3 regions of the Ensifer sp. KUDG1 genome follow, and region 1 is predicted to be linked to each of the others. Evidence: predicted binding sites of a transcription regulator. Region 1 holds the regulator's gene; each other region holds the start of a gene.
The links. Region 1 encodes LexA, which represses DNA repair genes until DNA is damaged. Its sites were predicted from a motif close to TGTTCNNNNTGTGTTCNG; they were not measured.

Region 1 (5,267 bases):
TTCAATCCCTTGTAGACGGTCACACCCGCGCAGAGCACCGGCGCGGCAGGGCCGAACTCCAGCGCGTTCGGCAGGCTGCCGACGAAATCAGGATCCGCCAGTCCGTACTCCGCAAACGTTCCGTTGACCGAATATCCCGTGTTCGACTGGGCCGCGCACAGCGTCTCCCAACCCGTACGGCAATGCGGACAGTAGCCGCAGGCGCTGTGAAGCCAGGGAACGCCGACCCGGTCTCCCTCTTTCACTCTTTTGACGCCGGCGCCGACCGCCGAGACATAGCCGACGCCCTCGTGTCCGGGAATGAACGGTGGACTGGGTTTTACCGGCCAGTCGCCGTTTGCGGCATGGAGATCGGTATGACAAACGCCCGTTGCTTCGTATTTGACCAGGATCTGCCCCGGCTGCGGCGTGGGCACCGCCAATTCGTCGATCGTCAGCGGCGCGCCGAATTGCCGGACCACGGCCGCCTTCATCATCTGAGCCATTTGCCAATCCTCCTCCAATCGCCGGGCCACGGAGAGGTTTCTGATGGGAACAGCGGGCCGGCAGGGGCCTATCTCACATACGAAAATCGTGTAATTGGCGCGGGCATCATGGCGTTCACAACCGGTGCCCGGACGGCATTTCATGGTTGGCGTGTACCGCCGACACTTCAACGAGGCTCACGGAGCGCCATCGTCCGGTTGCAGGGTAAACCCGCCGGCAGAGTTCGACAATGGGTGGAGTTCAGAAGCGGTTCAGAGCCCGACGGCCTCGCTCCTCCTAGCCGGATCGAGCAACACTTATCGGGCAACGACGTTCGAGCGGGCGTGCTGGCGCGCGTCTATTGACAGGCTCGGCGGCCGTCGTGTTGACTGGATGGCACGGGGCCGTAGCTCAGTTGGGAGAGCGCCGCAATCGCACTGCGGAGGTCGAGGGTTCGACTCCCTTCGGCTCCACCAAGGCAAACAGAATTGAGCCAATTGCCGAAGCACTGGAGGAGTGGCTGATTTGTAATCAGCAGATCGCAAGTTCGAGTTTCTCTGGGGACACCACTCGTCCCGGCCACCGCCCGGCCTTCGCGCAACAACGCCCGCTCGCGCGCCCCTGTTTTCAGAGGCTAAACGGATCCCGTGCCGAGCGTTTTTCGCTCGGTGCATTGAACGGATCCGCCTTCTTCTCCTTGGACTTGCGGCCCTCGTCGGCGATGATCTCGTCGACTGCCTTCTGGCACTTCATCAGCTCTTCGGCTGCGGGGCCGGTGCCACGCAGGCTGAGATTGGCGATGACGCGATCTTCGAACGCGATGGCCAAGCCCCGCTTGCGCACGAAGCCCGTCAGGAACTCGGCGTCGGTCACGTTCACGAACAGAAACTTTCCGCTCGCGTCGCCAGCGGCGGTCGCCGAAGCGCTCCAGGGCTCGGTCTTGTCGAAGCGGAACGTCAGGTCGTATTCCTTGCCGACCTCGAGCGACCGCCAGTCGTCGCTGGCGAAGCTCATGTAGAGCGGCGACTCGGAGCCCTTGGGATAGAACCCGAGGCGCAAGGTGACGCCGCCGTCGAATTCCGACGAGATGAAGCAGGAGCCCTCCATCGAGGTGTCGGATGCAACGGTCCAACCGTCGACGTCCTTCCACTTGATGATTTCGGACTCCTCAGCCGCAGCCGATCCCGCGGCGATCAGACAGCTTACCAATCCGACCAGCAATCTACGCATGCAAAACCCCCGTTTGCCCGCATTTTGATAGGTCCCCGCGCCGCTGTCGAGGGTACCGAGCCCGATACCAGCAACATTTTAGGAATATTCACCTCTCTGCGGCAAGCGGACGCGCCCATCACATGGCAAAAGGATCTTTCGACGACTTGGTCTGGCCGCCACCGGCAAACGGATCGTTGTTCGGGGCAGTGCCACCGGCGCCAGCAAAGGGATCGTTCGCTGCCCCCTGCCCGCCATTCGGGATCAGGGCGCTCACCGCCTCCTGACATTTGAACATCTCGCTCACCGCCTTCATCGAATCGCGCAGGCTGAGGCTCGCGACGACGCGTCCCTCGAAGGCCAGCGCCAAGGTGTTCTTGCGAACGAATTCGGTAAAGAAGTCGGTGTTGGAAAAGTTGACGACGAGGGCCTTGGCGCCGGTAAGATCGACGCCGAACGCAACGGCCGGCCACTGGCGACCACGGTCGAGCTGCAGGGCGACGTCATATTCCCGCTGCGGCTCGATGGATTTCCACTCGGCATTGCCGATCGAAAGAAACGCCAGGTTCGCCGACCCCCGCGGATAAAACCCGATACGAAGGATCGCGCCGGCATCATAGCTCGTCGCGGCGTAACACGAGCCTCCAAGGGAAGGATCGGACCCCACCGTCCAGGCGTTGATCCGTTTCCAGATGTTCGAACGCCCTTCTTCAGCAGACGCCGCTCCGGCCGTGAGCAACAGACCGAGCACCACCAACGACAATCTACGCATGCAATTACTCCACTTTCCACGCAAAGTTATCTTTTTTTGACCTCCTGTCGAGACGGTGAAGCCCCTTCCTCGCAGGGATTTTTGCGCATCCCCCACCCCCGGCCCCAGAGCCGATAGTGCCGGTGCGTTCTTCGCCCGTCGCAAGAGGAACGGTCAAGATGAACTCGAGGTGCAGCGGCTGGCGCAAATCAGACACAGCCTGCAGGCAAAGAGCTGTTGAACACGGCAGAGTGATCGCCATGCTTGCTGGACTTCGGAACGAAAGCACGGTTCACATCGTTTCCCACCCTGTAGTGCCACCCCTTCATCAAGTGGACGTTCCCCGTGCTTGCCGCCCTGCTTCTCGCTTCGATAGTCGCATCGCCCAATATGCCTGACGTCAAGCTCAGCGCTGCGACGGTGGATGAACTCCAGACCGATTTCGAACGGGCCGTGCCGTGCCACCAGATCGATGGACGCAACGTGTGGAAGGGCGCGCTGGCGTTCTACATCCAGTCCTTCGTTTATGACGGCGACACGCCCGTCGCGACCGACGCGGCCGACGCGGTGCTTCCGGAAGACAACAGCGCAGAGACGGTGAAGGAGTTCGAGGACGCCTGCTCGACCTCGCAAGCGACCTAAATCTCTCCTCATAGAGCCCCGTGATTCGCTCGAATCAGCTGCGCGACTGGTGCCTGCCGGCGCGTTTTTGGCACGCACCGTCGCCGATAGGCGCCCTGCTCCCGCAAAAGTGACCGATCGACACCCGCAGAAGCGGCCAATTGCCTGAATTCACGGAATTTTAGGCACTTGCGGAACACATATGGAACAGATAGTGTCTGTTCTTGATTTGTTTCACGCCTCTGGAGCGACGTGCCATGCTGACCCGCAAGCAACAGGAATTGCTTCTGTTCATTCACGAACGCATGAAGGAGTCGGGCGTACCGCCGTCATTCGATGAAATGAAGGATGCGCTCGACCTGGCGTCGAAGTCCGGCATCCACCGTTTGATCACCGCGCTCGAAGAACGCGGCTTCATTCGCCGGCTGCCGAACCGGGCGCGCGCGCTCGAAGTCATCAAGCTTCCGGAAGCCTACGCCGCCGGCCAGCAGCAGCCGCGCAGAGGCTTCTCGCCGAGCGTGATCGAAGGCAGCCTTGGAAAGCCGCCGGCGGCCGCTCCTGCCGCGCCGAAGCCCGCCCCAGTTGCCGAAAGCACGTCAGTTTCCGTCCCGGTGATGGGGCGCATCGCTGCCGGCGTTCCGATCTCGGCAATCCAGAACAACACCCATGACATCACCGTGCCGCTCGACATGATCGGCAGCGGCGAACATTACGCCCTTGAAGTGAAGGGCGATTCGATGATCGAGGCCGGCATCTTCGATGGCGACACGGTGATCATCCGCAACGGCAACTCGGCCAATCCCGGCGACATCATCGTGGCGCTCGTGGACGACGAGGAAGCGACGCTGAAGCGCTTCCGTCGCAAGGGCGCGTCGATTGCGCTCGAAGCCGCCAACCCCGCCTACGAGACGCGCATCTTCGGACCGGATCGCGTGAAGATCCAGGGCAAGCTTGTCGGGCTGATCCGCCGCTACCATTGAGCTGCAGGCAGAACACCGGATCAAAAAAGAGCCTCGCCAAGGCAATTGGCGAGGCTCTTTCCATTTCGGGTGAAATCCAGATCGTCTATTCGTGGATCGTATATTCTCCGAGCTCGCAGAGATCCTGCGTGTCCTCGGTCGTATCGAGGGCCGAGCCCTCCTCGAATTCGAATCGCATGTCGTATTTGCAGACGTCCCGCCCGTCGGCAATGGTGATCTCCATGCTCTCGCCGGGGTTCAGGACCTGCCGACCGAAAACATCGTCTTCCCACTCATTGACGCCGACCGGTGACGTATAGAAGTTCGTCAGTACCACGCTGGTGTTGTTCTTCAGCTGGAAAACCAGGTCGTCAGCGTGCGCCTCAATAGCGGTCGCCGCAAAACACGCCAACGCCGTCAGGATCAGTCTCTTTTTCATTGATGCCATTGCCTCCGTTCTTAATGTTGACGGACGCTACCGATGCGGCTGATCTCAGCGGAGTCATCGTTCCCCCTCTACCGATTTCACCGAAGCGATAAGATCCGACGGAGGCATAGGAGACGTGGCTTGCGCGGACGTGGGGTCGCGAAACGACCCGCGCTGCCCTAAGGCAGAACGTCAAACCAATTCAAACGAGGTGAGATTTTTGGAGGCCTCGCCCGGAATTGAACCGGGGTACAAGGATTTGCAGTCCTCTGCGTCACCACTCCGCCACGAGGCCTCACAGCTCGGATAACCAAGCGTTGGCGCGGATTTAGAATGATTGCAGAAAAACCGCAAGAGGCATTTTCTGAAAAACGCGCCGTCGATTTGTTGGATAGATACTTTCCACAGAACGATCGCCGATGCCCGCCGATCGGCTCCCGGTTGATCTCAGCACCAGGGCGTCGGGCGTCCATCCCACGGGCGCACGAGCCCCTCGGAGACAAGCACGCGTCCAAGAGATTGATCGCCACGGGTAACCAGGCGCAGTTTTTCGCCGGCCTTGGCGTCTGATCGCCCGCCTGCCGAAACCAGCTTGAAGTCGCCCGCGTTCAGCAACTCGCGCAGGCGCTGCTTGGCGTAGAAGCCGCGCGAACGCTCCTTGTCGCAGCTTGCCTGGCGGATTCGCGGCGCATCGACGTCGGCGACACGGATCGTCTCGCCATGAAAGACGAAGGTGGAGCCATCGATCACGCAGTTGTCGTTGCGAATGCCGCAGAAATAAAACTGGTCGGTGCGGATGGACGCCGTCTTCACCTCTTCATTCGGCCGCACGACG
Region 2 (5,267 bases), on a different contig from region 1:
GGGCGCCCGCCGATCTTGACGGCTCCGCGCTTGCCATCGCCGATTGCGAGGACGAGGCGGAGGCGCGTGCCTTCTTCACGGCCGCCCGCGCGGCCGCCGTTCCGGTCAACGTCATCGACAAACCGGAATTTTGCGAATTCCAGTTCGGCTCGATCGTCAACCGCTCGCCCGTCATCGTTGCAATCTCGACCGATGGCGCCGCCCCGATCCTCGCCCAGACGATCCGCCGCAAGATCGAGACGCTTCTGCCGAAAAGCTTGAAGGCCTGGGCAGCGCTGGCCCAGGCTCTTCGCGGGGCGGTGAACCGCCGGATCGAGCCCGGTCCCGGGCGCCGCCTCTTCTGGGAGCGTTTTGCCGATCGCGTCTTTTCGACCATGGATACGCCGGAGGAGGGCGTAGGCGGGGTGCTTCTTGCTGATGCCGAAAGGCTCGCGGGAGCCCCCGCCATCGGTCACGTGACTTTGGTCGGCGCGGGACCGGGCGATGCCGAACTCCTGACGCTGAAGGCCGTGCGCGCGCTGCAGTCGGCCGATGTCATCCTTTTCGACGACCTCGTTTCTTCGGACGTGCTCGAACTCGCCCGGCGGGAGGCAAAGCGCATGCTCGTCGGAAAGCGCGGCGGCCGCGAAAGCTGCCGGCAGGAAGACATTAATGCCATGATGGTCAAGCTCGCCAAGGCTGGGAAACGCGTGGTGCGGCTGAAATCCGGCGACCCCATGGTTTTCGGCAGGGCAGGCGAGGAAATCGCTCATCTCGACCGCGAAAACATTCCCGTCGACGTTATCCCCGGCATCACTGCCGCAAGCGCCATGGCCTCCCGTCTCGGTCTGTCGCTGACCCATCGCGACTATGCCCAGTCGCTTCGGCTGGTGACCGGTCATTCCCGCCACGGCGGCCTGCCCGATGATGTCGACTGGGCAGGCATTGCCGATCCGCGCAGCACGGCAGTCTTTTACATGGGTGGCCGAACGGCGGGGCTGATTGCCGAAAAGCTTATCGGCGAAGGCCGTCCGCCTGAAACACCGGCCGTGATCATGAGCGATGTCAGCCGGCCGACGGAACGCAGCTGGCGCGGCACGCTCGCCACAATCCCGGAGGGTATAGTGGAGATCGGCTACGACAACCCTGTCCTCATCGCTGTCGGCGACGTGTTTTCAGCCCGGGACAAGCAGGCCCGATCGATCAAGCACACTCTCGCCGGAGCATGCTGATGGGCATCTCCCTGGTGTTCCTCGTTCTCGCCATCGGCCTCAGCTGGCCGCGTTTCAGGCTCATCTTCCTGGCTCAATCGAACGCTGTGTTGGCCGCAGCGCCCCTCACCATGGTTGCGAGTGCCGTGAACCTCTGCGCCATCGGCCTCGCCGTTGCGGAACACGGTCTGCTTCTCGGCGGATTGCTCATCGCCGGCGGCATCTTCCTGGCGAAAATAATGCAAGCCGTGCCATCGACGCCGCGCATCTTGGCCTCGGCCCTATGTCTTGCCGGCTACATCGAAATGACGATTACGGTCGTGGCGTGACAGGCTCAATGCTGCCCGCACGAGCAATTACCGGCGTCCGCTGTCGCACCAAGGGATATTCGAAGGCGTCGCCTCGTATCGACGTCCCGAATATCCCAAGGTCGCCACCGTAGGCTGGTTCTAAGCGCGCAGGCGGGTCACGGCCATACCCCAATTGAGGAATGACCGTCCGACGTCGGCCACCGAGGTCAGTGGACGGCCGTTTCCGATCTATCGCCGCTTTCGTCGAATACGACCGTCTCGCCGAGCGGGGTCGCTGCAATTGACCTGATCTCTTGGGCGAGCGACGCCAGCTTGCGGGCAATCTCCTGGAGTTCGGCGGTCGAGCCGGTGTCCTCGCAGGTCTCTTCAACGCTCCGTTCGTCCATGTGCTCTTCCTCTTTCGAGTGGACGCAGGAGCAAAGCATATTTCTAATTCACCATATAAGGCCACAAGCCGTCGCGCGTTCTTCGTGCGGCGCACAGCCATAGGTATAGATCGGTCGATGAGGTCGATTACACCTACTGTCGCAAACAACCCCATCTGCGGTCTCACAGGTCATCAAAACCTTGGAAGAGTGACATTCCGACGCTGCAAGAAGGGAAACTCGGCGACGTCAGGGTTTTCATCTGGATGCTAAATTGCTAGTTCTTTCTTTGTTCCTGCCTGTCTCTTGGATGCAAATCGATGCGGGCTGTGACGGAGTGCGACGAAAACGAACGGGAACGCATGAGCGCCGCCTATCTCGAAAAACTCAATGACCGCCAGCGCGAAGCGGTCGAGCACGGTATCGGCTTGCCGGAAGGACAGGTCGGCGGCCCGCTTCTCATCATCGCCGGTGCCGGCTCCGGCAAGACGAATACACTCGCCCACCGGGTCGCGCATCTCATCGTCAACGGTGCCGATCCGCGTCGCGTTCTCTTGATGACCTTTTCTCGACGCGCAGCGGCCGAGATGACCCGCCGGGTCGCGCGCATCTGCCGCCAGGTTCTTGGCGACAATGCCGCAGTCATGACGGACGCCCTCTCCTGGGCCGGCACTTTCCATGGCATCGGCGCCCGGATCCTGCGCATCTACGCCGAACAAATCGGTCTCGGCCCGGATTTTACGATCCACGACCGGGAAGACAGCGCCGATCTGATGAACCTCGTGCGCCACGAGCTCGGCTTCTCGAAGACGGAAAGCCGGTTTCCCACGAAAGGAACCTGCCTTTCGATCTATTCGCGCGTCGTGAACTCCGAAAGCTCGATTGGCGACGTGCTGAAGACGGCCTATCCCTGGGTCACCGGTTGGGACGAACAGCTCAAGGCGTTGTTTGCGGCCTACGTCGATGCCAAACAGGCGCAGAATGTGCTCGATTACGACGATCTCCTGCTCTACTGGGCGCAGATGGTTTCCGATCCGGAGCTTGCCGAAGATGTCGGCGGACGCTTCGATCATGTTCTTGTTGACGAGTATCAGGACACCAACAGGCTGCAGGCCTCGATCCTGATGGCGCTCAGACCCGGCGGCCACGGGTTGACGGTCGTTGGCGACGACGCCCAGTCGATCTATTCCTTCCGGGCCGCAACGGTTCGCAACATTCTCGATTTCCCGAACGCCTTTTCGCCTGAGCCCGCCGACGTCATCACCCTCGACCGGAATTACCGCTCGACGCAGCCGATCCTCGCCGCTGCAAACGGCGTGATCGGCCTGGCGCGGGAGCGGTTTACCAAGAACCTCTGGACGGACAGGCAATCGGAGCAACGACCGTTGCTCGTCGCCGTCAAGGACGAAGCGGATCAGGCGGCCTATATCGTGGAGCAGGTTCTCGCTGGCCGTGAGATCGGCATCGCCTTGAAGCAGCAGGCGGTTCTATTCCGCTCGTCCAACCACAGCGGAACGCTCGAAGTCGAACTCACTCGGCGCAACATTCCGTTCGTGAAGTTCGGCGGCCTGAAATTCCTCGACAGCGCCCATGTGAAGGACCTGCTCGCGGTCCTGCGCTTCGCGCAGAACCCGCGTGACCGCGTCGCCGGTTTCCGGTTGCTACAGATGCTACCCGGTATTGGCCCGCAGACCGCCGGAAAGATCCTCGATGCGATCGCCGCCGATCCGGAACCGCTCGCAGCCCTTGCGGAGATCCCACCTCCCGCCAAGACCGGCGAGAACTGGACCGGCTTCGTCGATCTGGTGTCCGGCCTACGACGGGCCGAGCCTGGATGGCCGCAGGAGATTGGCGCTGCGCGCGCCTGGTATGAGCCCCATCTCGACCGGATCCATGAAGACGCCGATACCCGCAAGGCCGACCTGCTGCAGCTCGAGCAGATTGCCGGCGGCTACCAGAACCGCGAACGTTTCCTGACCGAGCTGACCCTGGACCCACCCGATGCCACCAGCGACCAGGCGGGCGTGCCGCTGCTCGACGAGGACTACCTGATCCTGTCGACCATCCATTCGGCGAAGGGTCAGGAATGGCGCTCGGTCTTCATGCTCAACGTCGTCGACGGCTGCATTCCGTCCGATCTCGGGGTGGGCACGACCGCCGAACTCGAAGAGGAACGGCGGCTGCTCTACGTCGGCATGACACGGGCACGCGATCATCTGTCCCTGGTGACGCCGCAGCGCTTCTTCACCCACGGTCAGAACGCCCAGGGCGACCGGCATGTCTACGCCTCGCGAACCCGCTTCATTCCGGCGACATTGCTGCAATTCTTCGAGACGACCAGCTGGCCGAAGATTTCGGCAAGCGCCAGCGAGCGAAGCGCCAAGCAGATCCGCATCGACGTCGGCGCCCGCATGCGCTCCATGTGGAAGTGAGCGAAGGCCGTCATGGACCGCACGTTCGTGCGATCACCCGCAGACGGCGCGAAGATTTGTTAGCCCGGCATGCTCGGCGGCGCGATAAACTGATAGTACGACCACACTGCAACCAGGACCGCGATCACTGCCAGCCAAATCAACGCCTTCCGCGGCACAGGCCTGGCCGGCTTCGCCTCCTTTTTCGGCTTTGGTCGTTCAAACTTGATGATGTTGTTGTCGTCCATCCGCTCCCACCCGGGTAAATTCGTATATGTTTCGGCGCGTTCAGCCGGCGCACCACTCGTGACGCGCCCCGCCTAACGTCCTGATTCGGCGTCAATAAGATGTAAAAGCAAGTTCGCGCCAATCCCGTTGAATCCACATGGCATTCCAACGCCGTCGTCAAGCCTTCAGGGCCAGGCGTTTTAATCAAGAGACGTCGTCATCAAGCCGCACCGTCGCGGCCGAGCCAGGGATCGGGGCCTGGATCGCGCCCGGAGGCCACCTGGCCCAAGCGCTCCAGATAATGCGCCCAGCCTTCCGCATGGCCGGCACATTGTTCGGCGCTGGGCAGGCCCGTTTGCGTGAGGCGCAGCAATGTTCCGGGCGGCTGCTCGATCAGGTCGATCTCGATCAGGCTCGAGCCGGGCGGCACGATGTCGCTGCCTTCCCAGCCGAAGCTGTAGGCAAGCCGATGCACCGGCACGACCTCGCGGAAAGCCCCGCGGGCAAAACGCGCGCCGGTCACGTTCACGAGGTAGAGGCCACCGGGCTCCGCCTTGGTGTCGGCCTCCGTTCCCATCCAGCGCAGGATTTTTTCCGGGTCGGTCAAGAGAGCGAACACTGCGGCGGGGGGCGCCGGGATCTGTGTTTCGCGGCGGACGACGAGGGCTTCTGGCATCGGTCTTCCCTTTGCTGATTGGCCTGCCCGCGGCTTGCTAGCCTTCTGCGGGCTGCCGCAATCATAGGCCACCATTGCGGATGGCG
Region 3 (5,267 bases), 160 kb from region 1:
CCGTAGGTATCGTAGAGTTTGAAGGCGGTCTCGCCGTTGAACTGGTCGCCTTCCGACAGATCGGCAGAGGCGTCGGACAAGAGGTTGAGGCCGCGCTCCAGCGTCTTGCGGAAACGGGTTTCCTCGAGCTTCAGCGTCTCGGAGATCAGCGCTTCGGCGCGCACCAGCTCCGGATAGGCGCGGCCCATCTGGCCGACGAGCGCCGGCAGGAGCTTCCACATCAACGGATCCTGCGCGCCGAGCAGCTGCGCATGGCGCATGGCGCGGCGCATGATACGGCGAAGCACGTAGCCGCGGCCTTCGTTCGACGGCAGCACGCCGTCGGCGATCAGGAAGGCGGACGAACGCAGGTGGTCGGCAATGACGCGGTGGCTGGCGCGACGGTCGCCTTCGGCCTTGACGCCGGTTGCTTCTTCAGAAGCGGCGATCAGCGCGCGGAACAGGTCGATGTCGTAGTTGTCGTGCTCGCCCTGCAGCACGGCGGCGAGACGCTCGAGGCCCATGCCGGTGTCGATCGACGGACGCGGCAGGTTGACCCGCTCTTCCTTGGTGATCTGCTCGTACTGCATGAAGACGAGGTTCCAGATCTCGATGAAGCGGTCGCCGTCTTCATCGGCCGAGCCCGGAGGTCCGCCCCAGATGTGGTCGCCGTGGTCGTAGAAGATTTCCGAGCACGGGCCGCAAGGGCCGGTATCGCCCATCGCCCAGAAATTGTCGCTGGTCGGAATGCGGATGATGCGGTCGTCGGAGAAGCCGGCGATCTTCTTCCAGAGATCGAAGGCCTCATCGTCGGTGTGGTAGACCGTGACCAGCAGGCGCTTGGCGTCGAGGCCGTATTCCTTGGTGATCAGGTTCCAGGCAAGCTCGATCGCGCGCTCCTTGAAGTAATCGCCGAAGGAGAAGTTGCCGAGCATCTCGAAGAAAGTGTGGTGGCGTGCGGTGTAGCCGACATTGTCGAGGTCGTTGTGCTTGCCGCCGGCGCGAACGCACTTCTGCGCCGTCACGGCCGTTGAATAGGGGCGTTGTTCCAGGCCGGTGAAGACGTTCTTGAACTGCACCATGCCTGCATTGGTGAACATCAATGTCGGGTCATTGCGCGGCACCAACGGGCTCGACGACACGACCTCGTGACCGTTCCTGCGGAAATAGTCGAGAAAGGTCGACCGGATTTCATTCACGCCGCTCATCTTGCGTCCTATTCTTAAGCACCGATTCCGGCCCGGGTCCGGCCCACGCCGCGCCACTAAGCCATTGTCCCTAAACCCTGCAGCCGCCCACGGTGACCGCACCCTCCAACGCGCTGGGTCGCCGGAACCAAAGGCTTTTATCGCTCACATATCCGACTGTCCAGACGCCAGCAAAAAACCGGCCGCCCATGGGGCGACCGGTTTTTGGGTAACCTCAGTGGACCGAGCGGCTTATGCTTCCGGCGGCTCGTCGCCGTCGTCCGCTTCCGGACCGCCATTCTCAAGGAACCGGTCGGCGATCAGGCCAGCGTTCTGGCGCAGCGCCGTCTCGATCTCGCGTGCGAGATCCGGATTGTCGCGCAGGAACGTCTTGGCGTTCTCGCGGCCCTGGCCGAGACGCTGGCTGTTGTAGGAGAACCAGGCGCCCGACTTCTCGACGATGCCGGCCTTGACGCCGAGGTCGACCAGTTCACCGGTCTTCGATACGCCTTCGCCATACATGATGTCGAATTCGACCTGCTTGAAGGGAGGCGCCATCTTGTTCTTGACGACCTTGACGCGGGTCTGGTTGCCGACGACCTCTTCGCGCTCCTTGACCGAACCGATGCGGCGGATGTCGAGGCGGACCGAGGCGTAGAACTTCAGCGCGTTGCCGCCGGTGGTGGTTTCCGGCGAACCGAACATGACGCCGATCTTCATGCGGATCTGGTTGATGAAGATGACCATGCAGTTCGACTTGGAGATCGAAGCCGTCAGCTTGCGCAGCGCCTGGCTCATCAGGCGGGCTTGCATGCCCGGCAGGCTGTCGCCCATTTCGCCTTCGATTTCGGCGCGCGGCACGAGTGCGGCAACCGAGTCGACGACGAGAACATCGATCGCGCCGGAACGCACGAGCGTGTCGGTAATCTCAAGCGCCTGTTCGCCGGTATCGGGCTGCGAGATCAGGAGGTTTTCGAGATCGACGCCGAGCTTGCGGGCATAGACCGGATCGAGCGCGTGTTCTGCGTCGACGAAGGCGCAGATGCCGCCCTTCTTCTGAGCTTCCGCAACGGTCTGCAGCGCCAGCGTCGTCTTACCCGAGCTTTCCGGGCCGTAAATTTCAACGATACGGCCCTTCGGCAGGCCGCCAATGCCGAGCGCGATGTCGAGGCTGAGAGAGCCGGTCGAAACCGTCTCGATCTCAATGATGCTGTCCTTCCCACCGAGCTTCATGATCGATCCCTTGCCGAACGAACGTTCGATCTGGGAAAGTGCCGCTTCAAGTGCCTTGCTTTTATCCACCGATTTGTCCTCTACGAGCCGCAAAGAGTTTTGTGCCATTTGGTCCACCTTTAGGTTATTGAAGCTACCGAGGCAATGAAGCCGCCGCAGGAGTTTTTGTACATGTTTTGTTCCGTATTTGCAAGAGCGCGACAACACATTGAAAAACAATAGCTATCCACCATGCGTTCGATTCTTGTTCACGGAGCGAAACCAGAGTTTTCGAATGTTGGCGCCAGCACTTCGAACCTGCCCGGTTAGGCCCGGCCGATTCGTTGGCGCATGACACTTCGGACGGCTCGGGCGCGTGGCGCTTCGCGATGCGGCATTGCAAAATGCCAACAGATATTCGGCCGATCGGCCAAGCAGAGGAACATTCATGACGCAAGCTGAGATCGCCGTTTTCGGCGGTGCGCATATCGACAGGCGCGGCCGCATATCGGGAACGACAGCGCCAGGATCGAGCAATCCGGGAAGCTGGTTCGAAGAAGCGGGCGGAGGTGGTTTCAATGCCGCGCGCAACATGGCGCGCCTCGGCCACAGTGTGCGCATGATCAGCACCCGCGGCGGCGATGCGGCCGGCGAGATGGTGACCGCAGCCGCGGCCGCCGCCGGCGTCATCGACACTCCCCTCACCTTTCTCGACCGCCAGACGCCGAGCTATACGGCGATCCTTGAAAACGACGGCAATCTGGTGATTGCGCTTGCCGACATGGAGCTCTACCGGCTGTTCTCGCCACGGCAGTTGCAACGACGGGCGCTGCGCGAGGTCATTGCCACGAGCCAGCTCGTGCTGACCGACGCCAACCTGCCGGAAGAAACCATCGCCGCACTTGCCCAGTCGGCTGCCGGCAACGGTCGCCTCGTCGCCGGCATCGCCGTTTCGCCGGCCAAGGTCATCCGCTACCGGCCTTGCCTCTCGCATCTCTCGTTCCTGTTCATGAACGAGTCCGAGGCCCGGGCACTGACCGGCAAGGATGCGGCCGAGGCGGATGAGTGGCCGTCGTTGCTGAGAAGCGTCGGCCTTACGGGTGGCGTTGTCACACGCGGCGGCCGCGCCGTCGTCGCCTTCGACGGCGAAGACACCTGCGTTGCCGTTCCGCCAGCCCTTCCCGCGCTTGCCGACGTCACCGGCGCCGGCGACGCGCTCGCCTCCGGATTCCTCTCGGCGCGCCTTGGTGGCCACGCCATCAACGCGTGCCTGCGGCACGGCATCGCAGCCGCTCAAATCACCTTGCGCTCTCCCTTGGCCGCATCCGAAGAGATGTCCGCGGCCAATCTCGAACAGGCGCTGGCCCTTGTGCCCGCGCCCCAAATGCTGTCATGACATTTGCCAGCAGAACTCCCAAGGAAAGACCATGACCAAACCCGCTTCCCCCTTCCTGCCGATGGAATATTCCGACGAGGTCGCAGCCGCCAAGGCGCGTGGCGCGCCGATCGTGGCACTGGAGTCGACCATCATCACCCATGGCATGCCCTACCCGGGCAACCTGAACATGGCCCGCAGTGTTGAAGCGATCATCCGCGAACAGGGTGCCGTGCCGGCGACCATCGCGGTCATCCATGGCGTACTGCATATCGGCCTTGACGACGCCAAGCTCGAAGAACTGGCGAAGACCCAGGGCGCGATGAAGGTCTCGCGCGCCGACCTCGCCTTCGCGATCGCCGAGCGCCGCACCGGCGCGACGACCGTTGCCGCGACGATGATTGCCGCCGCCCGCGCCGGCATCCGCGTCTTTGCGACCGGCGGCATCGGCGGCGTGCACCGTGGCGCTGAGCTCTCCTTCGACATCTCGGCCGACCTCGACGAACTTGCCCGCACCGGCGTCATCGTCGTCTGCGCCGGCGCCAAGGCGATCCTCGACATTCCGAAGACGCTCGAAGTACTCGAAACCCGCGGCGTTCCTGTCGTCACCTATGACAGCGAAATCTTCCCGGCCTTCTGGTCGCGCGACAGCGGCCTGAAGAGCCCGCTGATGCTGAACAGCCCGGCGGCCATCGCCAACTTCCAGACCATGCGCGAGCAGCTCGGCGTCGAAGGCGGCATGCTGGTCGCCAACCCGGTTCCGGAAGCTGCCGAGATCCCGCGCGAAGAGATGGAAATCTACATCGCCCGCGCGCTCGACAATGCTGAAAACGACGAGATCACGGGCAAGGCGGTCACGCCCTATCTGCTCAGCAACCTCTTCGAAATGACCGAGGGCCGCAGCCTCGAGACCAACATTGCGCTGGTCGAGAACAATGCCCGGCTTGCCGGCGAGATCGCCGTTGCGTTGAACGCGAAGTAATCTCGGACAGGCTTGGACGAACAAAAAAGCCCGGCGATCATTTCGCCGGGCTTTTTCGTGTCCGGAGTTCACCGGGATCGCTCAAGAGAGGTTTAGACCTACCAGGCTTAGGAATCGAGCATTTCGCGCACGGCGACGGCCAGTTGCTTCAGCGAGAACGGCTTCGGCAGGAAGCCGAACTTGGCGTCCGCCGGCAGGTTGCGGGCAAAGGCGTCTTCGGCATAACCGGAAACGAAGATGAACTTCAGGTCCGGATACTTCTTCCTGAGTTCGGTCAGAAGCGTCGGTCCGTCCATTTCCGGCATCACCACGTCGGATACCACGATATCGACGGCGCCGTTGAGCTCGTCCATGATATCGAGCGCCTCGACGCCGGAGCCGGCCTCATAGACGGTGTATCCGCGCGTTTCCAGCATGCGCTTGCCGCCGCGACGCACGGCCTCCTCGTCTTCGACCAACAGCACCACGGCCGAATCCCCGGTGAGATCGGTCGGCTCTTCCTGCTTCGCAGCGGGTGCTGCAACTGCCTGAG

Region 2: a site for LexA is predicted at 2,146-2,163, ahead of M2267_RS24160 (ATP-dependent helicase). Genes of this name have one in related genera too.
Region 3: a site for LexA is predicted at 2,566-2,583, ahead of recA (recombinase RecA). Genes of this name have one in related genera too.

What each region holds. Positions count from the first base shown of each region.
Region 1 is NZ_JBNDIG010000002.1:960,730-965,996, forward strand. It holds gene adhP (alcohol dehydrogenase AdhP) at 1-485, opposite strand, end outside; tRNA gene M2267_RS10195 (tRNA-Ala) at 866-941, shown strand; gene M2267_RS10200 (hypothetical protein) at 1,093-1,695, opposite strand; gene M2267_RS10205 (hypothetical protein) at 1,814-2,542, opposite strand; gene M2267_RS10210 (hypothetical protein) at 2,816-3,067, shown strand; gene lexA (transcriptional repressor LexA) at 3,304-4,026, shown strand; gene M2267_RS10220 (hypothetical protein) at 4,112-4,444, opposite strand; tRNA gene M2267_RS10225 (tRNA-Cys) at 4,654-4,727, opposite strand; gene M2267_RS10230 (thermonuclease family protein) at 4,880-5,267, opposite strand, start outside.
Region 2 is NZ_JBNDIG010000011.1:16,335-21,601, reverse strand. It holds gene cysG (siroheme synthase CysG) at 1-1,211, shown strand, start outside; gene M2267_RS24170 (hypothetical protein) at 1,211-1,519, shown strand; gene M2267_RS24165 (hypothetical protein) at 1,708-1,887, opposite strand; gene M2267_RS24160 (ATP-dependent helicase) at 2,229-4,298, shown strand; gene M2267_RS24155 (hypothetical protein) at 4,358-4,525, opposite strand; gene M2267_RS24150 (SRPBCC family protein) at 4,726-5,181, opposite strand.
Region 3 is NZ_JBNDIG010000002.1:805,716-810,982, reverse strand. It holds gene alaS (alanine--tRNA ligase) at 1-1,187, opposite strand, end outside; gene recA (recombinase RecA) at 1,419-2,507, opposite strand; gene M2267_RS09470 (carbohydrate kinase family protein) at 2,827-3,774, shown strand; gene M2267_RS09465 (pseudouridine-5'-phosphate glycosidase) at 3,806-4,735, shown strand; gene cckA (cell cycle histidine kinase CckA) at 4,843-5,267, opposite strand, start outside.